DNA from 4 places in the Sphingobacterium sp. UDSM-2020 genome. Region 1 is predicted to be linked to each of the others. Evidence: riboswitches for the same ligand, from Rfam matches in the RefSeq annotation. Region 1 holds a riboswitch; each other region holds the start of a gene.
The links. Region 1 has a riboswitch for S-adenosylmethionine ahead of metE (5-methyltetrahydropteroyltriglutamate--homocysteine S-methyltransferase). Riboswitches for the same ligand answer to the same signal wherever they lie in the genome.
Positions count from the first base shown of each region.

Region 2: it holds a riboswitch for S-adenosylmethionine, as region 1 does, so the genes downstream of both, metF (methylenetetrahydrofolate reductase [NAD(P)H]) here and metE (5-methyltetrahydropteroyltriglutamate--homocysteine S-methyltransferase) in region 1, are expected to answer to the same signal.
Region 3: it holds a riboswitch for S-adenosylmethionine, as region 1 does, so the genes downstream of both, JAZ75_RS20940 (O-acetylhomoserine aminocarboxypropyltransferase/cysteine synthase family protein) here and metE (5-methyltetrahydropteroyltriglutamate--homocysteine S-methyltransferase) in region 1, are expected to answer to the same signal.
Region 4: it holds a riboswitch for S-adenosylmethionine, as region 1 does, so the genes downstream of both, JAZ75_RS14000 (hypothetical protein) here and metE (5-methyltetrahydropteroyltriglutamate--homocysteine S-methyltransferase) in region 1, are expected to answer to the same signal.

Region 1 is NZ_CP066166.1:1,088,732-1,096,404, reverse strand. It holds gene metE (5-methyltetrahydropteroyltriglutamate--homocysteine S-methyltransferase) at 97-2,409, opposite strand; SAM riboswitch class I at 2,566-2,670, opposite strand; gene JAZ75_RS04675 (phosphatase PAP2 family protein) at 2,746-3,513, opposite strand; gene JAZ75_RS04670 (response regulator transcription factor) at 3,575-4,264, opposite strand; gene JAZ75_RS04665 (sensor histidine kinase) at 4,324-6,120, opposite strand; gene JAZ75_RS04660 (hypothetical protein) at 6,280-6,771, shown strand; gene JAZ75_RS04655 (TetR/AcrR family transcriptional regulator) at 7,199-7,673, opposite strand, start outside.
Region 2 is NZ_CP066166.1:2,161,282-2,168,954, reverse strand. It holds gene JAZ75_RS09250 (glutamine--tRNA ligase/YqeY domain fusion protein) at 1-490, shown strand, start outside; gene JAZ75_RS09245 (protein O-mannosyl-transferase family) at 541-3,555, opposite strand; gene metF (methylenetetrahydrofolate reductase [NAD(P)H]) at 3,722-4,678, opposite strand; SAM riboswitch class I at 4,739-4,844, opposite strand; gene rimM (ribosome maturation factor RimM) at 5,011-5,538, opposite strand; gene JAZ75_RS09230 (30S ribosomal protein S16) at 5,672-6,193, opposite strand; gene JAZ75_RS09225 (UvrD-helicase domain-containing protein) at 6,542-7,673, shown strand, end outside.
Region 3 is NZ_CP066166.1:4,958,731-4,966,403, forward strand. It holds gene mqnE (aminofutalosine synthase MqnE) at 1-236, opposite strand, end outside; gene JAZ75_RS20925 (ABC transporter ATP-binding protein) at 335-2,158, opposite strand; gene JAZ75_RS20930 (pyridoxal phosphate-dependent aminotransferase) at 2,351-3,520, shown strand; gene JAZ75_RS20935 (prephenate dehydrogenase) at 3,533-4,375, shown strand; SAM riboswitch class I at 4,779-4,893, shown strand; gene JAZ75_RS20940 (O-acetylhomoserine aminocarboxypropyltransferase/cysteine synthase family protein) at 5,122-6,429, shown strand; gene JAZ75_RS20945 (homoserine dehydrogenase) at 6,469-7,650, shown strand.
Region 4 is NZ_CP066166.1:3,326,279-3,333,951, reverse strand. It holds gene JAZ75_RS14025 (hypothetical protein) at 63-680, shown strand; gene JAZ75_RS14020 (winged helix-turn-helix domain-containing protein) at 680-982, shown strand; gene JAZ75_RS14015 (Coq4 family protein) at 1,033-1,536, shown strand; gene creD (cell envelope integrity protein CreD) at 1,547-2,989, shown strand; gene JAZ75_RS14005 (DUF6266 family protein) at 3,080-3,709, opposite strand; SAM-I-IV-variant riboswitch at 4,231-4,324, shown strand; gene JAZ75_RS14000 (hypothetical protein) at 4,360-4,623, shown strand; gene JAZ75_RS13995 (S9 family peptidase) at 4,943-7,027, shown strand; gene JAZ75_RS13990 (MlaD family protein) at 7,068-7,673, opposite strand, start outside.

The sequences.
Region 1 (7,673 bases):
AACCTATTTAGGTCAAACTAATCTTTTTATAAAAAAAAGATCCTGAAGTGATTTAACTTCAGGATCTTTTATATTTATAATTCTAAAAATCTAAACTTATTCAGCTCGCAAGATTTTAGCAGCTTCAACCATAGCTTCTAAGGCAGCTTTAGTCTCTGGCCAAGCACGTGTTTTTAAACCACAGTCAGGATTTACCCAAAGTTGCTCAGCTGGAACTACAGCTTTTGCTTTACGTAATAATTCAACCATCTCTTCTGTACTCGGTACACGAGGAGAGTGAATGTCATATACACCTGGTCCAATATCGTTTGGATATTTAAAATCTGCAGCAAATGCATCTAATAATTCCATTTGCGAACGTGAAGTCTCGATAGTAATTACATCAGCATCCATTGCAGCAATATCTTCAATGATATCGTTGAACTCAGAGTAACACATATGGGTGTGAATCTGTGTATCGTCATCTACATTCGAAGATGAAACTCGGAATGAACGTACAGCCCAATCTAAATATTGTTGGTGATCAGCTTTACGTAATGGCAGACCTTCACGAATTGCAGGTTCATCGATTTGGATAATTTTAATACCTGCTTTTTCTAAAGCTTGTACTTCATCTAAAATCGCTAATGCAATTTGGTAAGTTGTTGTAGAGCGTGGTTGATCGTTACGTACGAATGACCATTGTAAGATCGTAACCGGCCCCGTTAACATTCCTTTTACTGGACGGTTTGTCAGGGTTTGAGCATATGAAGACCAACGTACGGTCATATCAGCAGGACGGTAAACATCACCATAAATAACTGGAGGTTTTACACAACGTGAACCATATGATTGAACCCATCCGTTTTTAGTGAAGGCATAACCTGCTAATTGCTCTCCGAAGTACTCAACCATGTCATTACGTTCGAATTCACCATGAACTAATACATCGATATCCAATTGCTCCTGAAGACGGATTGTTCTTTCTGTCTCTTCTGCGATTTCTTTATCGTATTGTTCTTGAGAAATTGCGCCTTTTTTCAAATCAGCTCTCCATTTACGAACATCTTTAGTTTGTGGGAATGAACCAATTGTCGTTGTTGGAAATGCTGGAAGATTAAATTTCGCTTGTTGTGCTTCTTTACGAGCTAAGAAAGTAGATGTACGTTTAGCATCATCATCAGTGATATTTGCTGTACGTTCTTTAACTTCAGGCTTGTGGATTAAAGAAGATGTACGACGGTCTTCCGCAGCAGCCTTATTGGCTTCGAAACGCTCAGCTGTTTTTGCATCTACTTCGCCTTCAGCTAAGATCGCTAAATCTTTTACCTCTGCTAATTTTTGCTTAGCAAATGCCAACCAATTTTTAACTTCTTTAGGCAATGACTCTTCATTATCTTCATTGTCTAAATCGAAAGGTACGTGTAATAATGAACTCGAAGGTCCTACTAATACACGGTCTTTGCCTAAAGCATCAACAGCTTTTTTGATTTGTGCTAATGATTTTACGTAATCATTTTTCCAAATGTTGCGACCTTCAACTACACCCAAAGAAAGTGTTAATGAAGCCGGAACTTTGGCTAATATAGTGTCGAGTTGGTTTTCACCTCTTACTAAATCAACATGAACTGCGTAAACTGGTAAGTTTATAGCTGTTTCTTCGTTGTCACGTAAAGCCTCGAAATAAGTCGTTACAATAATTTTGATGTCTTTAGCAGCAGCAGCTAATTTAGTAAATACACGCGTGTATAGAGCACGTGTTGCATCATCAATATCTAAAGCTAAAAATGGCTCATCAATTTGTACATATTTTGCACCAGCGGTAGCCAATTTAGTTAAGATTTCTTCATATACAGGAACCAACTTATCGATTAAATCGATACGGTTGAAACCAGATTCTTTTTCTTTACCTAATAATAAGTATGAGATCGGGCCAATTAACACAGGCTTCGTTTCAATACCTAAAGATTTTGCTTCATTATATTCATTTAAGAATTTCTCTGAAGTCAATTTGAATTCTTGATTTTTCACGAATTCAGGTACGATGTAATGGTAGTTGGTGTCAAACCATTTTGTCATTTCCATTGCCGTTACGTCAACGCCATCTTGCTGGAAACCACGCGCCATTGCAAAGTAAAGGTCCAAATTGTATCCTTTATCTTCGTTATTTAAAAGTGATTGATATTGTGCAGGGATTGCACCTACAGTTAATGTCAAGTCTAAAACTTGGTCATAAAATGAAAAATCATTGGAAGGAATCAAATCGATGCCAGCATCTTTTTGAGTTTTCCAGTTGCCTTCACGGATTTTCAGTCCAGCCTGCAATAATTCTTGCGCGCTGATTTTTTTAGCCCAATATGCTTCATTGGCCTTTTTCAACTCGCGGAAGGCACCTACACGTGGGTAACCTAAGTTGTTCGTTAGTAACATAAATATAAAATTATTTTATTTGTTCAACCTTAACGAAGCAAGAAATTAGAAGGATTTTTTTTATTCGAAATAAAAAACGATCAAAAATTCTTGAATCTATTTACTAAATTTTTTGATTGCTTTTAGAGAGGAGGGCACAAGATATATTTTGTGTCTAGCTTATCATTCCCACTTTTTGATGGGGTAGAATGTAGCACCTTGTCAATTGACAGGTTGCTAAGGCTTCATTGGGTCTATTCCCTCTGCCTTTCTCTATAAGCGCTGTAAATATCGGAATTAGTTTTATAAAAACAAATATTTTGTAACTTTTATATAAAAATGATAATAAACCAAGGTTTAAAATTGGAAATTAGCAGACAAACCAATTTGTTTTCCATTGTAAAACGGTGTTGCCATCGTTAGGTAACTTGTTTTTTTTGATTGCAAGTGTTTATCAAATAATGGTAATAGCCAGTATGCAATTTTTGTTCCCATAATACCAATACCAGCTCCCATGGCGACGTCAGAAAACCAATGTTTATGATTATACATTCTCAGGTAACCTGTTCCCGCCGCAATTGTATAGCCTGCAATACCATACCAAATGGATTGATCTTTATATTCTTGCCATAGAATTTCTGCACCGGTAAAAGGTACAGCAGTATGTCCTGAAGGAAAAGATTCTTGATCTGCGCGATCAGGTCTCCAAGTAGGTGTCGTTTTTTTTATGGTATAAACTGCTGATAAGGTGATTGCATGGGCAATCGAACTTACCACTAAGCGTTGTTTTAAATTGTGCTTACTTGGTATTCCGAGTAAGTCAAGCCCAAAGACAGCGGCAGAAGGAATGAAAACGCTAACATTATCAAGTTTAAAAGTTTTGGACGGATCATTATTAATTGAATTGTTTATTTGTTGATCCTTATGTTTGAGGTATGGGCTATTTAATGAGATTACTCCGTAAGTCATTAAAGCCACAGGAACTATTAATTGCTTATAATTTATTGTCTTAGCATTGGTTTCAAAATCTTGATTATCATTTTGTAAAGTATCTTTTTGCGCATAAAGCGATGTAGAAGAGCAAAAGATTGAAAGGATTAAAAAAAATCGAATTGATAGTTTCATTGTTGCAAGATAAACAAAAAGAGATGTTTTAACATCTCTTTATTATTCTAGTAATTGTGTATTAGCTAACCAATAATTTATAGCCTTTTCCATGTACATTGACAATTTCAACTTTGGGATCATCTCGTAGGTATTTTCTCAATTTGCTTAAGAAAACGTCCATACTCCGGCCTGTAAAGTAATTGTCATCATGCCAAATTTTTAAAAGGGCTTCTTCTCGAGTCAGTACATCATTCTTTTTTAGACAAAGTAGACGTAATAATTCCGCTTCTTTCGTTGATAGTTTTTGTTGCACACCTTTATGCGCAATTTGTTGACTTGTATAGTCGAAGAAGTACTCTCCAATCTCAAATTTATCGCTTACAACCTGATCATCTTTCTCTCTTACAACACGCTTAAGCAATGCATTTATGCGAAGGAGCAATTCTTCCACTCGAAATGGTTTTGTGATATAATCATCGCCACCAAGTTCAAATGCTTCTGTTTTATCTTCCATCATACCTTTTGCAGTAGCAAATATGATGGGGGTTGTTGTATTTATTTTCCTGATTTCTCGGCCTACTGTAAAGCCATCTTTCTTGGGCATCATGACGTCTAAGATGCAAAGATCATAACTGCTCTTGCGAAATTGATTGACAGCTTCTTCACCATCTGTACATAAGGTGACATCAAATTTTCCTTTAAGCTCTAAATAATCTTTTAATAAATCTCCTAAGTTTGGATCGTCTTCTGCTAATAATATCTTCTGCATATTCTTATGGTTTTGTTCGAATATTGATGATAATATACGAAATTAATATCGTTTTAAATTTAATTTTTTATGGGTAATAGGATGTCAAACTGCGTTCCCTTATCTTTATCGCTTTTTACTTGAATTTTACCATTCATTCTTTTAATAATATCATAAACATATGATAGTCCCAATCCAAAACCTTTTACGTTGTGGACATTTCCTGTAGGAATGCGATAAAATTGATCAAATATTTTTAATAAATGATCTTTTGCCATTCCAATCCCATTATCAATAATTGTAATTTGAATACTTTCTTTTGTATTTTTGGTTTTCACAATTATGTGTGGATTATCTTTACTGTATTTTATAGCATTATCTACCAAGTTGAAAAATACATTTGACAAATGAAGTTCATCTCCTACTACAATATCATTTTGTGCATCAAAGTGATGTTCAAATTTGCCACCTACTTTTTGTATTTGAAGTTGCATGCTGTCTAATACTGCTGAAAGCAGATCATTAATGTGAATAGGTGTTTTTTCTAACTTTAATGTTTCTTTTTCCAGACGGGCAATATCTAATACTCGTTCGATATGGTTACCTAATCTCACATTTTCATCATATATAATATTTGCTAGACGCTTTACTCTACGCTCATCAGATATGATCTCTGGATCTCGCAAGGATTCACTGGCTATCATAATTGTAGCAACAGGTGTTTTAAATTCGTGCGTCATATTGTTGATAAAATCAGTTTTCATCTCTGAAACTTTTTTCTGTTTGAATATGATTAATAGGGTATATGCAAAACAGCCAATTAATAGGAAAAGCAAAGCTATTGTAGGGAGCAATAGATAACTCATATTATCAACAATGATAGTACTTTTTCTAGGAAAATAAACGCTTAATCTTCCTGGAGGAGAACCAATATCTCCTTTAAATAGAGCTGTTGAATAACGAGTTATTTTATTTGGTTTAATAATATTATCGATGGTTTGTACACTGAAAACAATATTACTGCTATCGCGAACTTCAATATTAAAAGGATAATTGATATCTCTTTCTGCAAGTTCCTCTTTTAATAAGTTTTGAATGAGATTAATATTTAAGCGCTCTCTAAATGGGCGTTTGGATAGCTCCATTCCAATAGCAACATCTTCAATAAGACCGCTTCTTTTCCCGCCGATAGCTGCGATAGTATCAAATACATTTTTACCAGTTCCAATCAAATTCTGACCGCTCATATTTTCCAATTTATTTTCAAGATCTACTATTTTCTTAGCAATCTGTTTATTGAATCTTGGAGGTAAAGTCGCAATTTTATACTCAATTGCTTGCTTTAAGATAGGATCTATTGTTGGTATAACGAATCTTGCACTATCATCTTTTGCATTTTCTTTTGGTAGAAATTTGGTTGCTCCAATTTCTACATATTCTTTTATGACATGATCAGGACTGTTGTATTTGATGACGTCAATGCTTAATACATTTTCTTTACTTTTTCTATTGATGTAAGTCTCATAAAATGAATTTTCAATAGATACAACACTAGGAAATGTTTCTTTTAGTTGATCTTCAGCTTCTTTAAATTTTTCTTTTATGGCATATTGATCAGCTCGTAAGTTTTCCAGATCTCTTTGCATTTTCAATTGTTCAGCAAGATGCCTTTGCTTCTCCTGTTCAAATTGATATTTTTTGATATTGGTTTGCTGTTGTACTTTTGCAAAATCAATTACTTCCCGACGTTCTATTTTACCTGCGACTGCCGTTAAGGAAGCATTGACCGATTCGTCAAACAATTGTGATTTTTGACGATAGGATTCTCTGATAAAATAAAATTGCATAGCTGCCACTCCCAGTAATGCTAGGGTCATCAAGCTAATAATTAAAACTATGCTACTTTTCTTCATTTGTTACAAATATAGGTATGCTTTATTTGATTTAATTGCTTTTAACAATGTTTAACAAGCTTAATGTTTCATTATGAAGGATTAAGCTTTATTTTAGATAAATATTTTATAAAAATACTCGATATGAAAAAGATATTAAGTTTAGTTTGTTTCTGTATTTCATTTTTTGCAACACATGCATCTAGTGTATCCAGAGATACATCAAGTGCTAAGTTTGGTACAGAGGGTAATAAATACGGATCGAAAAATTTTAATTTAAAATTGGAGCCCAATTCGGATGAACGTTTTAATGTAGTAAAATCGAATAGTCTGCCAATAGATAGGGAGGGTGCTGATTTGAATATGAGAGGAAGTCGCTACAAGTCCAATACTCCGGTGTTAAAGATTCCGACAGATCCAAATGTTCATTATCATATGCAACATAAAAAAACTGACATTGACGATGCTGCTCCGATACCAAATTCTTTTAAGAATGCTATTCCTTTAGGGGACAGTGGCAATTCTAAACTAGAGAATAACCCTGTTCAACCTTTATATAAATTAGAGTTTTTACCCGATAGCCTGATGCATCGTCATGACTCTCCACTCAAACGTAATGGATATAAAGCTAAATGAAGATAATTAAACCATATTTTATGGGTGTTGCTTAAATTTTGACGGAGCTTTATTTTACTTGGTTTTTAGTTAAAAATATAGGTTCATACAAGGCAATGGGCAAATAACAGCAATTAATTAGTCGCTAATTGCTATATATTGGCTATTGCCTAGATTTTGAAGTAAAGGAATTTCAGTAAATCTTGAGAATCAGCATCTAAAATTTAATAATGCTCAGTAATTGTACTTATCATATTTTGCTGTACAAGAGGTTTATTTATTATACAACCTTTTAAATGCTATTGTTCTTTGCAAGCCATAATATTTATATCGTTATGGTGGCAAAGTGAATCCTAAGTTTTACGATATTCCTTATTAGATGTAAAAACTGTGTTTTAATTAACATTTAGAAAATAAAAATAGGTCAATTACAACTAAGCTATTGACGTTACTTTACCCCGTAAGTCTGTTTTAAAATGAATTTAACAGCATCTTTAATTCGATTTATACCTTCTTCTGTTGTTAAATTTATCTCACAAAAGGTACTATCTGTTGTTTTTGTATGCAATACAAGATAATATATACCAGCTACTAGTAAACTAGAGACGGCTCTAAGATCAACGTCTTTTCCAGCGAGTTCTTTATCCGAATATGGGAAAAATAGGGCACTCATCTTCTCTCTAGTCTGCGTAACATGGGACATAATATCAGATTTTTCACTGATTTGCCAAAGTACTACTTTTTGCATTTCTTCATTCAATGTGAATTGATCAATTTGCTCCAGTAATAAGTTTTCAAGGAAAAGGCGAGAGCTAGTACCTGAGGCTTTTGCAAGTGTTTCCTCAGCAGCAATGGTTGCTTCTACCCAGTAGTCCTTACCTTTTATATATGTTTCGATAAGATTATCAACACTTCCAAAGTAT
Region 2 (7,673 bases), 1.1 Mb from region 1:
TATGGAAGATGCTCCAAAGAAATTTTTCCGTTTAGGTCCTGGCCTTTCTGTGCGTCTAAAAAATGCATATATAGTAACCTGTCATGATTTCGTTAAAGATGCAAATGGTCAAGTAACAGAAGTACACTGTACTTATGTGCCCAATTCAAAATCTGGCGAAGATACTTCAGGAATGAAAGTTAAAGGAACTATTCACTGGGTTTCTGTGCCACATGCTAAAGAAACAGAAATCAGATTGTACGATCGTTTATTTAACGACGAGAATCCTGCTGCTTCAGAAAACTTCAAAGAATCGATTAATCCAGATAGTTTAAAAATCAGCAAAGCATTTATTGAACCTGATTTGTTAAATGCAATCCCTGGAAAAGGTTATCAGTTTATCCGTTTAGGGTATTTCACTTTAGATACATCTTCTAAACCAGATCACTTGGTTTTCAACCGTACGGTCGGACTAAAAGACTCTTGGGCCAAGGAAGTTAAAAAAGGATAATATTAATATTAACAAAAAAGGGAAGCAGCTGCTTCCCTTTTTTTAATATATCATTCTGATAGATACATCTTTTTATATTTATTGCTCAGCTCAGCAATATATGCATATCGGTCCTTTTCTTTTGTATTAGAAAGTATACGTTCATATAGATCGACCGAGTCAAGAGCCATCCTTATATTTTGAACTTCCAACCCGTTTTCAGGTTTGTCAATAGCTAGTTGTTGATAATAATCCATATGCTCTGTTAAAAATTTCATATTACGATCAACCAGCTGGTTTGCAAATTTTATTTCTCCAGTTTTATAAAGCGTATCAATAACATCCCCATAACTCGTCACATCAGACATGCTATATAGTCTTTGGGGTAATTCATTAAATGCTTTTACTGCCACTTGTCTTGCTTTTTCGGTCTCCCCTTTTGCCAACAGGGTTCGCGCTGCTTTCCCGAAAATCTCCTCTGCATACATACCTGCAAAACGGAAGGAATCCGTATCAAGGTAAGTTGCTTGATGTATGTTTCCCCAAGCGTATTTATCAACAATATTTTTATATAATTTATCGACATTAATTAGAGACTCCCCTTTTTCAAGCTTTGCTTCTATAGGCATCAACCGTTTGGCAAACCCTTCATTAACCATGTATTTATCCAATCCCATCAAACTTTCAGCGGGTACCATTCCTGAAAAATAAATTGGTCTTTTCCAATTATTATTCACAAGAACAGACATCAAGCCTAGATCTGCGCGGGTGACGTAATCATTACCAAAAGTCCACTCCATTTGTTTTGGGATCTCACTTTCCCATTCTTGAGGTACGACTTTATTTCTAATGACATCTTCCTTATTCACGGCAAGCTTCAAGCTTTTTGTTGGCAGAAAGTTTTCATATTGTCCGTCTCTCATTTGAAGTTTGTTATCATTACTATCTGATAATAAAAAATCCAACAACAAGTTTATATCTGTAGATCCTGCTAAATTCAGATCATGGTAAGGCAAAGATTCTCGAAGGCCTTTTGCCACCTTTTCATTCGGTATCGTGATCGGCAATCCTGCGGCCTGATAGGTACCATTTTTCACCTGGCGGAAATACCAGTCAGAAGTCAAATAACTGATCACCACTATTCTAACATCCCGCCGAACACCTTCTACTTCTTGTAAATACCATAGCGGAAAAGTATCATGATCACCGTAAGTAAACAGGATCGCATTGGGAGCACAGGTTTCTAAATAATTTTTCGCCATATCCCGAGCTAACGATTTCTCCGATCGATTATGATCATCCCAATTTTGACTAATAAGAATCAATGGGCCAGCTATGAGACATAATGATGTAGCAAGCAGATTTGCATTTCTTTCATTAATATATTTTTTAAAAAATTCAGAAATAGCAAATACACCTAATCCAATCCAGATTGCGAAAGCATAAAATGATCCAGCATAAGCATAATCACGTTCACGTGGTTGCAAAGGAGATTGATTTAAATAGATAACGATGGCCAATCCTGTAAACATAAATAAGAGACTAACAACAGTTGCATCTTTCTTGTTACGTTTAAAATGCCATAGTGCACCTGCGAATCCAATTATTAGCGGAAGGAAAAAATAGGTATTCCGAGATGGATTATGGATCATTTCATCCGATAATTTAGATTGTCCACCTACATGTAAATTGTCAATAGCCTTAATCCCCGATAACCAATTTCCTTCTGTTAAAGAACCGTGTCCCTGCTGATCATTTTGCCTTCCAACAAAGTTCCATAGGAAATAACGTGCATACATATGCCCCACTTGATAGTTAAAGAAGAATTTCAAGTTGTCAGCAAAATTTGCTTTTCTTCCTTCTTCAATACCTAAATAACCTTTATAAAAATATTGATGATAGGGTTTTTGACTGTAAATCCTTGGGAAAATGGTTTCTCTATCAAATTGATAACTTGCTGCTCTTTTTATTGAAGTATACTGGTGGTTGTCTTTTCTATAATCAATACGTTCATTGATACCAATCGGATTTGCATCAAAATATTGCCCTTTTATGAGTGGCTCTGATTCATACTGTTCTCTACTTAAATAACCCAAGAAAGAAAATACGTTTTCAGGATCATTATTATTTAAGGAAGGGTTAGCATTAGCCCTTAGCAATACCATAGTAAAAGAGCTATATCCTAATAAAATAAAACAAGTTGCCAAAATCGCTGTATTCAAAATAACTTTCCCTTTTCTTAAGGAGTAATATATGCCATAAATTAATGCCGATAAGATCATTATGACAAAAACGAATATGCCCGAGCCAAATCCTAATCCAAGTGTATTGACAAAAAACAAATCAAACTTGGCAGCAAATTTAATAAGGTACTGGATTATTCCCCACAGAATAATGGCCAATATTCCTAGTCCAATAAACAATGCTTTACTAATTCCCCAAAACGTTGTACGATCAGTTTTCTTAAAATAAATAATAAGTGCTATCGCTGGAATAACTAATAGATTCAATAAATGAACTCCAATTGAAAGTCCAATAATATAAGCGATGACAATAAGCCAACGATCTGCATGCGGTTTATTTGCACGGGCTTCCCATTTTAGAATTGCCCAGAATACGACTGCTGTACATAAGGATGACATCGCATAAACTTCAGATTCTACTGCTGAATACCAGAATGTATCGGAGAAACTGTAAGCTAAAGCTCCCACCATGCCTGCTCCCATTATTTTAATCAGGTGATTTTTATCATTGGATTGATGATCAGATTGGATAATTTTTCTTGCTAATGCTGTTATGGTCCAAAACAAAAACATAACTGTCAAACCACTGCATATAGCAGAACCCACATTCATCCAAAATGCAATCTGAGCTAAATTTCCTAAAGCAAAATTTGAAAATATATTCTGCAACATTAGAAACAAAGGTGCTCCAGGCTGATGAACAATCTGAAGTTTATATGCTGATGCAATAAATTCACCAGTATCCCACCAGCTTGTTGTTCGCTCTGCTGTGATAATGAAAACGGATGTTGCTATGATGGCACATAGCCAACCTAACACGTTGTTTACTTTCTTATAATCCATGAATGATTCAGGTTTAATTGATTATTTGATAAATCAAATTAATTTTCAATTAAATATAATAAAAAGAGATTTCATTTGAGGGTGATTAACTTTTTTTAACAAAAATCGAAACGCATAAAAAAGCCTGCTATAATGTGATAGCAGGCTTTTTTATACGATATAAGTCTTAGAATAACTTTTCTACAATACTTTTAGTCGGTCCAGGATTACTCATGGTATAAAAATGTAAAACTGGCGCACCAAAGTCAATTAATTCTTTACATTGTTGTACCAACCACTCTTCTCCGACTTGTCTCACGTCTGCATTATTTTTACATCCGGATACTGCTTCACTCAATTCCTCTGGAATATCCAAATGAAAAATTTTCGGAAGCGTAATCAGTTGTTTTTTTGTTGTCAATGGTTTTAAACCTGGTATAATTGGAATATGAATATCATTTTCCCTGCACTTATTGACAAACTCTTTATATTTTTCAACATTAAAGAACATTTGTGTAACAATAAACTCAGCCCCCATCTCAACCTTCTTTTTTAACCATTTAAAATCGGTATTAAAATTTGGCGCTTCGAAGTGTTTTTCAGGATATCCTGCAACGCCAATACAAAAGTTGGTCTTTTCTGAAATCGCAATATCCTCATGTAAGTACTGTCCTTGGTTCATATCGGCAACCTGCTGTAAAAGATCTGTTGCAAATGCATGACCACCTTCTGTTGGTATGAAATCAGGATCGCCTTTTCTTGCATCACCTCTCAATACGAGCACATTGTCAATACCCAAGAAGTTCAAATCTATCAAAGCATTTTCAGTTTCCTCTTTTGTGAAACCACCACAGATAAGATGTGGTACAGCATCCACTTTATACTTATTCATAATAGCGGCACAAATTGCAACAGTCCCTGGACGTTTACGATAAGCCACACGTTCTAATAAACCGCTCTCGTGCTTCTTATACATGTAGTCTTCTCTATGATAAGTCACATCGATAAAGGGAGGCTTGAATTCCATAAGTGCATCCATTGTTTTAAAAATACTTTGGATACCTTGCCCCTTAGCTGGTGGCAACAGTTCAAAAGAAAACAAAGTTTTTCCTTTGGCATTACTGATATGATCAACGATTTTCATTAATATTTTTTAAAGTGATTTTGGTTGGCTTACATCGAAATGCACAAGTGGACTTGTTTCAACTTATCTTTCCCAGCTCTGAGTTGGGGTAGAATGTAGCACCTTATAAAATAACAGGTTGCTAAGGCTTCATTGGGTCTATTCCCTCGGCCTTTCTCTATAAGCATCGGCTAATATCGGCAATAGAAATTTATAATCAAAATAATATTAAGGTCATGCCTAAAAAAATGCCCCAATAAAACGTTTATTAAAATGGATTTCTTTAAATAAAAAAGAGTTACTGCATATAACTACAGTAACTCCTTTTTATTAATCTGTATATCGTGAAGACTTTAAATCTCCTTATATAGCTCAACCAATCCATCTGGTAAATCAACCTCTAAAACTTTATCCTCTGAATCAATTCCTAGCATAAGATCGTCATTTAATGGGAACATCAATTCTTTTCCATTAAAGTCTACTGTTGCTATAAATTGCTGAGGCATTTCCTGTACATGTTTAATCTCTCCTAATTCTCCATGAACTTCATCAATCACCAAGTATCCAATTAAATCCGTATATCTAAAATCATCAGGATCACGCTCTGGCATTTTATCATTTGGAAGGTATATTTTCTTACGCACTAAAGGTTGTGCTTTATCAATATGATCGACGTCTTCTAAATTTAAATAGGCTGTACTATTTGATTGGTATTTGATATTGTCGACAAAGTAAGGCACTAATTTTTTATTCACTTCAGCAAATAAAACATCAAAGTCTAAATCTTGATAATCTTCAAATTCAAAAAAAAGCTGAAGCTCACCTTTTAATCCACGTGTTTTGCTAATATAACCGATGTAAAAACTTTCTTCTATGGTCATGTTCTAATTTGAAAGTGCAAATTTAAAAATATAAATATATAAATACAGTACTTCGTAGGTATAGCAACTACATTCTTAAAAAAAAGCCGGATCAAAATTGAACCGGCTTTCTTGATACTGTATGAAAGAAAAATTAACCTTCAGTTTCTTCTGCAGCAGGAGCTTCAGTTTCTTCAGCAGGAGTTTCTTCTACAACTGGCGCATTTTTAGCGGCAATAGCAGCAGCTTTTTCTTCTTTTTTCTTAGCTTCAGCAGCTAATGCAATTTTCTTAGCTTCAGCTTTAGTAGTTGCTAAACCGTCTTTTTTACCAGCAGTTCTTGCATCATTAGCTTCAGTCCAAGCTACAAATTTAGCTTCAGCAGCTGCTTCATCAAATGCACCTTTTTTAACACCGCCTAATAAGTGTTTTTTGTATAAAACACCTTTATCCGAAAGGATAGTACGAGCTGTGTCAGTAGGTTGTGCACCATTATTCATCCAATCCAAAGCTTTGTCAAAATCCAAAACGATAGTCGCTGGATTTGTGTTTGGGTTGTAAGAACCAATACGTTCGATGAATTTACCATCACGTGGAGCACGTGCATCTGCTACTACTAGGTGGTAAAAAGGACGTCCTTTTTTACCATGTCTTTGCAATCTGATTTTAGTTGCCATGTTTTTGTGTTATTTATGTATTCAACATATCCCCCGTGCTACATGCAAGAGGGGACGCAAAGATACAAAGGATTATTGGAAGTTAAAAACTAAAAATAGAAGTCAACTTCCACAGAATAAGAAAGATGACAAATAAGCGTCATTATATACCATTATGGCCAAATTATTTCATGCACACCGTCTTAGTCTTACAACGAAACAAATCATAGATGCCATCTGGATGATACAAATTTATATAGGGAATTAATTTGTAATTTTGCCTTATTTCTAAAGGCTCCGTACGCATTAGCAATTTTGTCTATTCAAATTAATAAGCGTATTTTCATCCTTCCAAATCAAATTGAATTCATGTCATCGATAGCGCCATTAAAAATATTAAAAGCCTCAGCTGGTTCAGGCAAAACATTCAGCTTAACTGTCCATTACCTGACTTTATTACTTTCAAAAGAAAACAGTTATCGTGAAATATTGGCCGTCACTTTTACTAATAAGGCGACCGCTGAGATGAAGGAAAGGATCTTATCTGTTCTAAAAGGATTAGCACAAGGTGACCAAAGCCGAAAAATCGATGATTATAGACGTTTATTGTTGACCCAATTTCCATATTGGAGTACGACTTCAATTCAAGAAAAAGCACATCGTGTTTATCGTAAAATCTTACATGATTATAGCCATTTTACCATCAGTACCATTGATGGTTTTTCGCAAAAAGTGATTCGAAGCTTTACTTACGAACTCAATTTAGATGCTGCTTACAAGATTGAAATGAATACAAGTAAGGTGCGGCAGGACCTTACTGTCATGTTAAATCAACTTCTGGATCAACGCCCTGATTTATTGGAATGGATTATTGAATATGCGGAAAAGAAAATTTTAAATAATGAAAACTGGAACTATCGTCGTGAATTAACCAATCTGGCGAATGAGATATTTTCTGAAAACTTTAAAGAGTTTGACAAACACCTCCTATCGCAAGATTCGGATAAAGTGTTCAATACCTTAAATAAAGAAATTGAAAACTTTACAAAAATATTCCTAGAAGCAGTTCATGAGGAAATAAAAAGTTTTGCAAATACTTTTAAGGCATTAAATATGGATTCTGCTGACTTAAAAGGAAAAAGTAGAAATCCGATTTACTCGCTTTCTAATTCAAAGAACAACGTATTCAAACAAAGTACTTCTAAACTACAGGAGATCATTGGTAAATATGTAGAGCTCCTAGATAAGGAAGATGCATTTTTAGATGGCAAAAAAGAAGTTAATTACGGACTACAGCAGGCACTTTTACCTATCTTAAAAAATTTCAAAATATTACAGGATAAATTAAGTACTTATATCACATATGAGGCATTCCAAAAGAATTTCTACTACCTCCGTCTTTTAAAAGAAATGAGTGATTTGTTAGCGCAATGGCGAAAGGAAAATAATGCACAATTAATTTCCGATGCGCAGATCCAATTGAATAAGCTTGGGCTAGATC
Region 3 (7,673 bases), 2.2 Mb from region 1:
ACATTAGTAGGCTCAATATGAAAATTACGATTAAAAAATGTGATATCCCCGTGTCTTTTCTCACGAATAAAATTCGCCAAAACACCTAAATAACCCAATTCTGCTTTTTCATAAAGGTATACCCCTTCATCAAATGTGATGCGTTCCTCTTGCAACACTTTATTCGCTATAATTCTTAACTCACTATCCAAAAGCGGATTAGAAATTAAGAAATTTATTTTTTCTTTAGCATCCATTAACATGTCTCCTAGTCTATAACAAATGTACCAAAAACAAGGCTAAATTCGTAGAATTTAGCCTTGTTTTTGGTACTGCAATATATGTTGAACAACAATTAATCTGTGAACTGTTGCATATCTATTAATTTCCGGTATAAACCCTCCTGCTGAATCAATTCACTATGGCTACCTGATTCCACAATTTGACCAGCATCAATTACGACAATTGTGTCGGCGCTCTGAATCGTACTTAGACGGTGTGCAATAACAACTGTAGTACGATTTTCCATCAACTTATATAAGGAATCCTGAACCAATTTCTCAGATTCAGTATCCAAAGCTGATGTTGCTTCATCAAGCAACATAATGGGCGGATTTTTTAAAACAGCACGGGCAATACATATACGTTGGCGCTGTCCTCCAGAAAGTTTAGCTCCTCGATCACCGATATTTGTTTCATAACCCAATTCTGTTTTTAAAATAAATTCATGAGCATTCGCGATTTTTGCAGCAGCTTCAACCTCTTCCTGCGTAGCAGAAGTATTAGAGAAAGTAATATTATTAAAAATCGTGTCATTAAACAAAATGGATTCTTGATTAACTACTCCAATCATCGTGCGCAAAGACTCTTGATCGAGATCTCTTAAGTCTATTCCGTCAAAAAGAATCTGACCGCCGGTAACATCCATAAACCGTGGTATCAGATCTACCAGTGTAGATTTACCACCCCCAGATGGGCCTACTAGCGCAATTGTCTTACCTTTTTCAATAGTCAAATTGATATTCTTCAAGATGCTCTTTTCACCATAAGAAAAATCAACCTGTTGAAATTCAATCGCTTCTTTAAAATCAGTAACTTCCTTAGCATTAGGCTTATCAGTAACTTCACTTTTGGTATCAATCAATTCCAGTACACGCTCACCAGCAGCGATACCATTATGAATATTGCTAAATGCATCAGTTAATGCTTTTGCAGGACGCATAACTTGGGAGAATATCGCGATATATGCAATAAATTCCGACGCACCAAATTCATCACTACCTGACAAAACTAAATTTCCACCATATAATAAAATAATCGCCACCATGATTACACCTAACAATTCGGATACTGGCGACCCCATCTGTTGCCGTCTTGCCATAGCACGCATAATACCGGCATAACGATCGTTCTCATCATTGAAGCGTTTTTTAACAAAATTTGTTCCATTAAAAGCCTTAACAATACGAGCTCCTGATAAAGCCTCATCTAAAAAGGAAATCATATTCGCATAGGAGGTTTGTCCTGCGATAGCTTGCGCCTTTAATGTCTTAACAATCTTCGATATAAAAAATGCAGAAACTGGGATAACCAACATCGCAAAAAGAGTCAATTTGGTTGAGATAGCAAATAACGTGATTAAATATGCAATAAGTTGAAGGGGCTCTTTAAAAGCTACTTGCAAAGTACCTGTCACAGAAAACTGCACCACCTGAACATCTGAGGCTATTTTTGAAATAATATCTCCTTTTCTTTGACCATTAAAATATCCTAAGTGTAGATCCATCACATTATCAAAAACAGCTTTACGTAAATTCAATAAAGTATGAATACGTAAGTTTTCCATAATGCGTTGAGATAGATAACGAAACAGATTACTGATGAAAACAGAAAAAATAATTGCAATACACACATATTGCAATGCTTTATTAGGGCCAAACTCTTGATTGGCAAAATTTGAATAATAGTTGAAATAATCCAGGGGATTATAACCAACTGGCTTTACCAAAATCACCTGAGTAGCAGGTTCATTCGTACTAAATATGGTATTTAGCAAAGGAGCCAACATAGCCAAGTTTAACGTACTGAATACAACTGTAATTAATGTACAGATAATATACGGAATAGCATATTTCTCAATGGGTTTGGCAAAAGAAAGTAATCTAAAGTATGTTTTCATTTATGATATTAAGGTAGCAAAAATACTAAAATTACGCGCAATATATAAGGAATACTTTAAAGGAATGAAATCTTGCACTTGGATGATATTAAAAATTTAATTCAATAAACACCAATTTAAACGACATTATACTATTATTTTAATAGAAAAAGCCTAATTTAGTCCTTGTAAATTGTAAAATACCAGAACATAATGCAAATAGAAGTTGCCAAAAGGTTGCAACAAACCGAAGAATATTATTTCTCAAAAAAATTAAGAGAGATTGATGAGCTCAATAAAGCAGGTGCTCGCGTGATTAATTTAGGCATCGGAAGCCCCGACTTACCTCCTCACCCTGAAGTTATTCAGACCTTGACGACAGAAGCGGCTAAAACCAATGTACATGGCTATCAGAACTATAAAGGTTCACCTATTTTGAGGCAAGCAATTGCAGATTGGTATCAACGTTATTATCAGGCAACATTCAATCCAAATACAGAAATTTTACCTTTAATAGGCTCTAAGGAAGGTATTGTTCACATTTGCATGACTTACTTACAAGAAGGTGATGAGGTTTTAATACCAAATCCGGGATATCCAGCGTATGCGGCAGCAGTACGGCTAAGTGGAGCCACGGCAATTACCTATGATTTATCTGAAGAAACAGATTGGTTACCTAATCTTAAAAAGCTTTCTGAAAACGATTTATCAAAAGTAAAATTAATGTGGATCAACTACCCGCATATGCCAACTGGTTCGAGTGCAAACGAAGGATTTTATCTTGAATTGATTGCTTTTGCAAAGGCAAACCATATTTTAATCTGCCACGACAATCCTTATAGTTTTATCTTGACAGACAGCCCTAAAAGCATTATGTCTATTGAAGGTGCAAAAGATGTTGCCTTGGAACTTAATTCATTAAGCAAATCCTCCAATATGGCCGGATGGCGAATCGGTATGTTAGTGGGTGCAGAGGCACGGATCAATGAAGTATTACGTTTTAAAAGCAACATGGATTCGGGAATGTTCTTACCAGCTCAATTAGCAGCGGCCAAGGCATTGCAGTTGGATCAAACATGGTATCAAGATTTAAATGCAATCTATCACGAAAGAAGACAGTTGGTTTTCGAAATCATGAACCTGTTGGGCTGTACATATAAAAAGAATCAGGTCGGTTTATTTGTGTGGGCCAAAATTCCAGATAATTACGAATCAGGCTACACGTTAAGTGATGAGGTATTAGATCTATCACGTGTCTTTATTACTCCCGGAGGTATATTCGGAAGTGCTGGAAACACCTATATTAGAATAAGTTTATGTGCCTCAGTTGAAGTATTAAAAGAAGCAATTGCTAGAATAGAACAAGCAAAACAAACGAATTAAGATTGAAATAACATGATGAATATAGCCATTATTGGCGTCGGTTTAATTGGTGGCTCCGTCGCCATGAAACTAAAAGAAAAAAAATTCTGTGATCAGGTTTTTGGTGTTGACAAAAGCGATGCTAATCTAACGAAAGCATTGCAAATAGGCTTCATTGATCAAAAGGCAACATTAGAGGAAGCTTTAGAAAAATGTAAAGTGATCATTCTCACAGCTCCAGTTGATGCGATAATCACATTAGCGCCCAAATTATTGGACCTCGTAAAAGATCAAGTCATCATTGACATGGGCTCTACCAAACTAAATATTTTACAGTTAATCTCGGAACACCCTAATCGTGGCCGCTATGTTGCCGCCCATCCAATGGCTGGTACCGAATATTCAGGCCCCGAAGCAGCATTACCAAATTTGTTTAAAGATAAAATGATGGTTTACGTTGAGGCATTTAAATCTGATGAAGATGCGTTCGAATTAACAGATTCCATTACCGAACAACTGGAAATGCGGACGTCATTTATGACTGCAGAGGAGCATGATACACACACAGCCTATGTTTCCCATATTTCTCACCTGACTTCTTTTGCTCTAGCGCTAACTGTTTTAGAGAAAGAGAAATCGCAGGGTCGAATATTTGAATTGGCAGGATCTGGTTTTGAATCAACGGTACGCTTAGCAAAAAGCTCACCGGATATGTGGACACCTATTTTCAAACAAAACAGAGTTAATGTACTCGAAGTGTTAGAGGAAAACATCAAGCAGCTGCAGGCTTTAAAAGATGCCATCCAAGATGAAAATTACACTCAATTACACAAATTAATTAAAAAATCAAATAAGATTAAACGTATTATTAAATAAAACCCACTTGCTCCAACCGGCAAAGGCGAATTATTGTTTCATACAAAGTAATTAGAAGAAAGCATAGGAACTCGCAAGGTTCCTATTTTCTTTTTTATAAAAAAAGATCACAGGATCATCGATCTGCTGTTGTCTGTTTAACACCGTATATTTCAGTTATATTGCTTTCAATTACTGATATGGATTTCATCCACGACGTATAAACATATCGGAATAAATAAATGCTGCCCCATCAACTACCAATACTTACATAATAGTGAGAGTTTACGATCAATTACGAGTAGAATTAGAAGTATTTTCTAAGAAATAGCATAAAATATTTTGGTTTGTAAAAAGCAAGGCATATATTTGCATCGTAGTTCAAATAGAAATACATCTAATCAACACCTCTTAATCAGGTCTTGATTTATAAAGAAGTGGCGAGAGACTGGCTCAATGACCCACTGGCAACCTTCAAAATACGTTTGAAAAGGTGCCAATTCCTGTCCAAAGTAATATTGCTTTGGAGGATATAAATGAAACGACAAATGATAATAACATTACAACAAAACAAGAAGGTAAATTCTAGCACCAACGTAACAGATACAAATATTCCATCAAAACAGATGCGAATGCTTTTGCACATGTTTACGTTTTCTTGTTAATCAATCTTTTTTAAAATTTATTGATTTCAAGTACATATCCATGTGCACAATCTCACCCCTATTTTTTATTAACGAATCTTCAACTAATTAATTATAACTACAATGTCTACAAATAAAAATTTAAAATTCGAAACACTTCAAGTGCATGCTGGTCAAGTTGCCGATCCAACAACTGGAGCGCGTGCAGTACCTATATACCAAACCAGTTCATACGTATTTGAAAATGCAGAACATGGAGCGAACTTATTTGCTTTAAAACAATTTGGAAACATCTATACACGTCTGATGAATCCAACAACAGATGTATTTGAGAAACGTATTGCTGCATTGGAAGGCGGTATCGCCGCTGTAGCAGTCGCTTCTGGACAGGCTGCACAATTCATTGCATTAAATAATATCGTAGAAGCTGGTGAAAATTTTGTTTCCAGCAGTAATGTATACGGTGGTACATATAATCAATTTAAAGTAGCATTTAAAAGAATTGGTATTGAAGTACGTTTTACTAAAGAAACAACTGCCGAGGAGTTTGAATCACTAATCGATGAAAACACAAAAGCTTTATACCTAGAAACAATTGGAAACCCAAGTTACGATATTCCAGATTTTGATAAGATAGCAGCTGTTGCTAGAAAACATGACTTACCACTTATCGTAGACAATACTTTTGGAGCTGGTGGATATCTATTTAAACCTCTTGAACACGGCGCTTCTGTAGTTGTAGAGTCTGCAACAAAATGGATTGGTGGTCACGGTACAAGTATTGGTGGTGTCATCGTAGATGGTGGTACTTACAACTGGGGAAATGGTAAATTCAAACAGTTTTCTGAACCTTCAGAAGGATACCATGGATTAGTTTTTTCAGATGTTTTTGGCGTTAATGGCCCATTTGGAAACATTCAATTTGCAATCCGCGCACGTGTTGAAGGACTACGTGATTTTGGACCAGCTATTTCACCCTTCAATTCATTCCAATTAATCCAGGGCCTAGAAACATTATCACTTCGTGTTCAGCGTCATGTAGACAACACATTAGAAATTGCGAAATGGTTAGAAGCCCATCCGCAAGTGGAAAAAGTGAATTATCCAGGGTTAAAAAGCTCTCCTAGCTATGCAAATGCGCAAAAATATTTAAAAAATGGATATGGTGCTGTTCTTTCATTTCAAATAAAAGGTGACGTGACAAAAGCCGATGCTTTTATCGATAGCTTAGAGCTAATAAGTCATCTCGCAAATGTGGGTGATACGAAATCATTGATCATACACCCTGCGGCGACTACACATCAACAACTGAGTGAAGAAGCTCAAAAAGCTGCAGGTGTATTTGTAGGATTATTACGCCTATCTGTCGGTATCGAACATATTGACGATATCAAAGCAGATTTACAACAGGCCTTCGATAAAATTAAATAATTTCAGATAGCACTATTATATAAAAGCGTAAAAAAAACTATGAGTAAGAAATTAACGATTGGAATGTTTGGATTTGGGGTTGTAGGACAAGGATTGTACGACATTATCAAGACTAAAAACTTAAATTTAGAAATTAAAAAATTTGTCATCAAGAACGCTGACAAAAAAAGATCATTACCTGCTGAATTATTCACAACAGATGCTGAGGCTATTCTTGGTGACCCTGAAATCAATACCGTAGTAGAATTGATCGATGATGCTGATGCGGCTTACGCACTGACTGTTCGTGCATTAAAATCTGGAAAAAACGTTGTTTCTGCAAATAAGAAAATGATAGCCACGCATTTAGAAGAATTAGCGGCAATACAACAAGAATACGGAACAAGTCTACTATATGAAGGTGCAGTATGCGGAAGTATTCCAATTATCCGCAATTTAGAAGAGTATTATGACAATGAATTATTACATGCCGTGACCGGTATTTTTAATGGCTCCTCTAATTTTATATTGTCTAAAGTCTTCAATGAAAATCAACCTTATGCAGATGCGTTAAAAGAAGCGCAGGACCTAGGTTTTGCTGAAACTGATCCTACCTTAGATGTCGGTGGTTTTGACCCTAAATATAAATTAACGATCGTCGCTGCTCATGCTTATGGTATCAATGTAAATCCTGACGATGTTTTCAATATCGGTATTGATAAATTAGGAGCACAAGATATTCGCTTTGCAAAAGAGAAAAATTTCAAGATCAAATTGATCCCTACTGCCCGAGAAATAGATCAAAATAAAGTGGTTCTTTATGTTATTCCTAAGTTTATCAGTTCGGAAAACATTTTATTCAATGTTGAAAATGAAAATAACGGCGTCCTAGTAAAAGCAGCATTTGCAGATGAACAATTTTTCTACGGTAAAGGTGCTGGAGGTCATCCTACCGGATCTGCAGTATTATCTGATATTACAGCGCTACGTTATGACTACAGATATGAGTACAAGAAGCATTTAAATACAGATGCATTATCATACAGTACCGATCATGAAATCAAGGTGTACTTGAGATATGAAGATGACAGCCTAGTTGAAAAATTAGGTTTCACAAAAATTATTGAAAGATATTATGCTCCTGATTTTAAGTACGTTATTGGAACATTAAATTTGAAGAAAATCACAGATCTTAAATCTGAAATAAACAAAACAGGAAATTTTATAGCTGAAATTGCCTAAATTAATAAAAAGTACCGAATACC
Region 4 (7,673 bases), 2.2 Mb from region 1:
GGTAAAAAATAAATTTGCATAATTCATTCTTATTCATTTACTTTGAAAAACAAAGTACTTTTATGAAACAAGAAGATTTAGTAAAAGAAATAGCAAGTATTCGGAATTTAATGGAAAAATCTAGCAAATTTATTTCCATTAGCGGGATTTCAAGTGTTCTTATTGGTACATATGCACTACTAGGAGCAGCATATGCCTACTATGAAGTTTATGGCTTTGATAGTCAAATGGGTTATCGGGATCATTATGTCAATGAACCATTGATTATCATGAAACTTCTAACAACAGCTATACTCGTTTTAATAGCCTCTATCTTTACAGGAGTCTACATGGCCATAAAAAAAGCTAAAGCTAACCGCCAAAATATATGGAATACCACAAGCCGGGCTTTATTGTTTGCAATGGCAGTTCCGCTTTGTACTGGAGGCCTATTTGCCATCATAGCTATCTTTAAAGAAAACTATGCGGTGGTATCCTCTATCCTATTGATTTTTTACGGTCTGGCACTTACAGCCGGTAGTCATTATACATTTAGTGAAATAAAAGGTCTTGGAATTTTAGAAATTGTCTTAGGACTATTAGCTTTGCTTTTTCCAGGCAATGGAATTATTTTTTGGGCATTGGGATTTGGAGTTCTACATATCATATATGGAGTAATCGTTCATAAAAAATACGAATAGTGAATTTAGACTTAACACAGTATAATAAAGTATTTGAAAATAAAGTCCGCTTACAGATCATGAGCGTATTGATGGCTAATGACGAATATGATTTTAATTCATTAAAATCCATACTGGATGTCACTGATGGAAATCTGGCTTCTAATTTGAAAACATTGGAAAAGGAAAAATACATCGAAGTTTTTAAAACCTTTGTCGACAGAAAACCAAATACACGATATAGAAGAACAACCGAAGGTGAAAGGGCTTTCGAAGAACATTTAAAGGCTCTTGAAAAATTGATCAAACAACAATACAAATAATTTTTTTATCCATTTACTTTGAATTTCAAAGTACTTTTAAAATAAAAAACATGAAAATACGATTAACCATAATGCTCGCTTTGTACAACTCCAGTCAAAAGATTTACACAGAGTTATTTAAGCAAAATAAATCAGCTTGGAAAATCAGTAAAGAAGATTTCCTAAAATTCCCGAAAGACTCTTTGGGATATCATATAGGTATATTCTATCAAGAGAAAGGTTTTGATGTTATCCCAAAACTAGAGAATCACGATGTGTTTCATGTCATCACAGAGTGCGGCACAGAAATACAGGACGAAGTTGCTATGCAGTATCTATTACTTGGCAATGGAAAGATAAGTTTATACCAATTTGCCATGATTGGAATAGGGACCTGTATATATCCCGAATATCTAAAAACGTACTTCAGAGCATTAGCAAAAGGAAATTCTATGCAAAAATTCTATGATCTGGATTTTAAGGCATTATTGAAAATTCCTTTAGCTGAAATCAAAAACAGCTTATCTTTTAATTTAAAAACACACCTTAACCATCATAATTTAACAGCATTATAAATTTAAAATCATGGAAACAAATAAAACACCCCTCTTAGAACGTATTGGTTCATCTATTTTCGCCAAACTGAGTACCATTGTTGTACTGGTTCTATTACTGCTAATCCCATTATTCTGGGTGAAGGATCTTATTGAAGAAAGAAAAAATAGACAGTCAGAAGTAAGCAGTGAAATTGCATTTAAATGGGCTGGTCAACAGGTGATATCAGGCCCTATTATTGCCATCCCCTATCAGGTTGTAAAAGAAATTGTAACTACGGATAAGAACATCATCTCCACTAAGAATACCTACATAACACAATACGTTTACCTAATGCCAAAATCATTGGACATTAATAGTGTGATTTCACCAGAATCGCTTAAAAGAGGTATTTATAAAAGCGTCGTCTACAATGCCCAACTTGATTTAAAAGGTTCCTTTGATGCGATCGATTTTAACAAAATAGACTTGAGCGGTCAGGAACTAGAATGGAAAAATGCCAAAATACTGATTGGTTTAAGTGATCTTAAAGGGCTTGGAGCATCTCCAAGTTTGGTTTTCAATCAAACGAAAATTGACTTCGAACCTAATATGTCTGCTCTAAATCCTTTTGAGAATAACATGATTGCAGCCATCGATCTTTCTCAAACAAAAACAACCTTAGGTAATTTTCAAATTAAATTTAATGTAAGAGGTTCGCAATCCATTAACTTCCTTCCATTGGCAAAACAGACTAAGATCCATACCCAGGGAAATTGGGCTAATCCAAGTTTTAACGGTGCCGTTTTAGCCGATGACCGAAATATAACAGGGAACAATTTTGAGGCAACCTGGAATATTCCAAGTTTCAACCGTAAATTTTCGCAACAATGGGTTGGTGAAGCAGAGAAACTGTATGAAATTAAAAACAATTATGAAATCAGTAATGCCGTCAGTGAAGGATATAGCAGTACTGTCGAACCTATCACTACCACTGAGAGCAGTATAGCGACAGAAAAAGATATGATTCAAATCAACTTCTTAGAGGAAGTCAATAATTATCAAAAAACTACCCGTGTAGCCAAATATGGAATTTTGATTATTATTCTAACATTTGCAGCACTGTTTTTCACAGAAATTATAAAAAAACAACGCATACATCTTATACAGTATATGCTGATTGGTTTTGCTATGGTACTCTTTTACTCACTGCTTCTTTCCATTAGTGAGCATCTGGGTTTCAACCTCGCTTACCTACTAGCCGCATTAGCTACTATTATTCTTATCGCTTCATTCATTAAATCTATTACCAATGATAGCAGGTCTGCACTTATCTTTTCTGGAATACTTTCCATTTTCTATAGTTTCATATTTATCTTAATGCAATTACGTGATTATTCACTCATAGTGGGTACAATAGGTATATTTATCATATTGGCAATTTTAATGCGCATATCCACAAAGATCAATTGGTATCAATACGATAAACGATGAGATTGGCAACAGAAGGTATCAAGATATATTTAACATATATCTTGATACTCCTTAAAAGAAAATAATAAGATATGGTATATCTTATTAAATTTATACACACCCCCCATATACAGAATCTGAAAACTCATCATTAAGCATATCGTAGAAACCGACATAGATATGTACTTGTTCATCGCTATTGAACAGCTGATGTTCCCATACCATTTTGCCTTCGTTTGAGATCGCCGCACCCTCGTTCAAAGCAGCGTACTTTTCTATAACATATGCCAGGACAACCACCGCAGCTGAATAACCTTTACATGCATCCTTATTCCATTCGACATGAAGTTTATTATCCTTCCGCTCTACCTTAATAAGCAGCGGTGGTGTCATATCTCCTCGGAAAACTAATACTTTTTCAGGATTAATATAGGGCATGTTGTCTGCATCATAATCGATCGCATTATTGAATAAATAGGATTGAGCTGATTGAAAAGCCCCAACACGGCTACCTTTAGGGGCTATATTTTTATAACCAAACGCAATCGGTTTTTTAACATATGTCAAAAATTGGGATACGACCTTCATCCGCATGCGATTAATGATCGTTAACTTACTTGGAGCTCTTTTTATAACAAATGGTAGAGAGCGGATAACGGATTGTCCATTTAACTGATACCCTACTACGTTTCCGACTTTACCCGAAAAGGGTCCATTTATTCCTGCTTTTAATATTGCCATATTACTAGGTTATATTGGAAATTGGTTAAGATGCATGACCTACTAAGATTACATCTATATATCATGCTGTTCTAATATAATAATTAAAGTGATAATATAGAAGTTATAAAGAGGTTAAATAGAGGTTTTATAGTGCTTTACCTCTATAAACCCTCTAGAAACCCTCTATAATGACTCTAATATATCTCTAAATATAGTAATGAGATATATAGTTATGTAACCGTATTTTACTAGTAAGAGTATTACAATATCTAAGAGTGTAACACTCATATCACATCAGTTTGTATAACGAGACAGCACATACATAATGATCGGTCAAGATCCCTCCTTTTGAAGGGATAGGAGGGAAATACGCAATTAATGCTACTATTGATTATCAATTATACACGCTATTTGTGGAAACATAGCGTGTATAATTATTTAAATAATGGAAAAAAAACGTCAATCTCCTTCATAAAATTCTCATCATGAATTAATTATTTTAAAATAAATTTTGAAACAAAATAAAATCTACTAACTTTGTAGAGTATTCAGAATTGCACGTTGCAATACCAACCGAGTTACATAACCGCGGTGGTAAATTAATATGGGTTTCGACCAAAAATATCTGGATACAGTTTATGGTTTAATCCTTTAAATTTTTAAATTGTATGTCAACACCAAATCTTTATCAACATTTACTGGAAAAATTCAGTTATTATTCAATCAACGAACTGATACAGCTCAACAATGATACGGTATCGGAAAAAGGTTGGGGTTCTTCCAAATCTACATTCCGCACTGCGCTCATAAGTACTTTTTCTAAAAGAGGGCTAGATCTTTCCAACATCATTTCTAGAGAAGATGGTTTTACTTCCGTAAAGTATGTCGCAGTAAGATTAGAGGAAAATACGCTTATCCCGATTCTCCAATAAGAGCAAAGACAGCTTTAAAATTGCGTATTCACTCAGCGCTAAAAAGGTTAAATAGCCCTTCCTTTTTGAGCACTGAGTGAAGCTTTTTTTATCCAACTAATTCTATATAATTTTCAGTCACTAATATCAATGCTATGCTTTTTTTAATGCGCTAAGATAGTATTTTATAATTTCTCCAATTCCCTTCAATAGTTTAACACAAAGTGATATCGCGTCATTCTGAACAATTCCTTCACCTTGTTTTCTTTCTCCAATACTTTATTTAATATGTTAAATGATCTTAGATTTTGTATCTTGCCTGTTCATATTCGTATTCTTTATGAAAAAAAAATCTTTAATAACGCTTTCCATTTTATTATGCGCTTCGGCATCAATAGCTCAGGAAAACAAAGAAACCAAAATGGTTCTTAATATGGAAAACACCGCAAAAGCACCATTAGATCCGCAGACACTTTGGAAATTAGGCCGTGTTTCTGGAGAAGGAATTTCAACAGATGGAAAAACTTTAGTATATGGTGTCTCTAATTATGCTATAGAAACAAACAGTTCGGAAAAAAACCTTTACACATTATCCCTAGAAACAGGTAACACAGCTCCTCTAACAAGTGAAAAGGGCGGTGAGTCTGTCGTACAGATTACAGAAAATGGCGATATCATTTACTTGTTCAAAGGGCAACTTTGGAAAAAGAATAGATATAAAGGTGAAGCTATACAATTGACACACAGCGAAACTGATCTAGAAAATGTAAAGCTATCTCCAAATGGTCAATATATTTTATTTAGCAAAGCAGTTTTAATCAAAAAATATCACAGTACCGACAAATATCCTGATTTACCAAAATCTGACGCTTATGTTTTTGACAATCTTGACTACCGTCATTGGGACACGTTCAATAATGGAAAATTCAATCATCCATTTGTAGCCAGCTATAACAACGGTAAGATTGGCGAAGCAATTGATTTATTGCAGGATGAGCCTTTCTATAGCCCTCAAATGCCATTTGGCGGTTCTGAAGATTTTGAGTGGACACCAGATAGTAAAGCTGTGCTATATGTCAGTAAAAAAAGGTTTGGAACAGAGTATGCCGTGAGTACAAATACGGATATCTACCGCTATGATCTTACTTCTAAGCAAACAACAAATCTGACTGAGGGTATGAATGGCTATGATACCAACCCGACTTACAGTCCAGATGGAACTAAGTTAACTTGGCTAAGTATGAAAAAAGATGGTTACGAAGCCGATAAAAATGATATCATTATTTTCGATAAAGCATCATCTCAGCGTTTAAATCTTACTGCACATTGGGACGGCACAGTAAACTCTTTCATATGGAGCAAGGACAATCGTAAGATTTATTTTGTGGCACCATCCAAAGGTACCGTACAACTTTTCGAACTGACTGTTCCTACTAATTTAAAAAACAAATCTTTAGCATCGATTAAACAAATCTCTGAAGGAAATTTTGATATCACAGGAATTGTGGGACAGGTAGCCAATCAGTTGATCGTAACATCAACAAAATTCACAAGAGCTACAGAGATTTACAAATATGACTTAGCGAATAAAAAGTTAACGGCATTGACGACTGTCAATGATAAAATGTATGCTCATATCAGTGATAATAAAATTGAATCCAGAATTACAAAAGCTTCTGATGGCCAAGATCTTTTTTCTTGGGTAATTTATCCGCCAGATTTTGATCCAACAAAAAAATACCCAACGATTTTATATTGCGAAGGTGGACCTCAGTCTGCACTGACCCAGTTTTACTCATTCCGTTGGAATCTACAGCTTATCGCTTCTCAAGGTTATATTGTGATCGCTCCAAATCGTCGCGGGATGCCTGGCTGGGGAGTCAAATGGAATGAAGCAATATCCAAAGATTGGGGCGGACAGCCTATAAGGGATTATTTATCTGCCATTGATGATATTTCTAAAGAGAAATATGTAGATACAACACGTCGTGCTGCTATCGGTGCTAGTTATGGTGGTTATTCAGTATATATGCTGGCTGGAGTACATGAAAATAGATTTAAAACATTAATTGCACATAACGGCTTATTCGATATGAGAAGTTGGTATGGTACAACAGAAGAATTGTTTTTCGCGAACCACGAACTAGGCGGTCCTTATTGGGATAAAGCAAATGTAAAATCATATACCGAATTCAACCCTTCTGAATATGTTGACAAGTGGAATACACCAATATTAATCTTTCAAGGAGGTCATGACTACCGCGTGCCGATTGGCCAGGGACTAGGTGCTTTTCAGGCTGCTCAATTGAAGAAAATCAAAAGTAGATTAGTTTATTTACCAGACGAAAATCACTGGGTGTTATCAGGGCATAATGCTCAGGTATGGCAAAGAGAATTTTTCGGATGGCTGAAAGAAACCTTATAAATTAAAAAGGCTTGAAGGTAAACTTCAAGCCTTTTTAATTTTATTTCTCCTGCTCTCCCTTTTTACCAAAGATGGAAAGCTTAATGTATTTTCCCGGCTTCTCTTTAATATCTTTCATAAGGTGATCAAGGCTTTCTGAAGCATTATTCAAATTATCATAAAGCTTATTATCATTGATCAATAATCCAATTGAACCCTGCCCTTTGTTGATCTTATCTACGATTGTTTGGAAGTCAGTCATAGCCATATTAGCTTTATCCATAGTTTGTTGGAAATCTAATTTAGCTGCTTTATCTGTTACAGTATTCAAATTGGACATGATAGCTGTGATCTGACCGCTATTATTTTTAAATGTATTGGTAATAACTTCAAGATTAGAGATAATCGTGGTTAATCTTTTACGTTCCGAACCAACCAGACCTTCTACATCTTTCGTAATTAGCTCCACATTTTTTAAAGATGTTGAAATACTATGAACACTTTGCTTAAAGTCTTCTTGAAATTGATCGTCCAAAACAGAATTGACAACTGTCAGTACAGAATCTAATTTTATGGTGATGGTTTCAACTCTTTTCTGAATAGGCTCTACTTTGTCCATTATATTTGCCTGAATACCTGAAGCTAATGTTTCACCATCTTTAGCCAT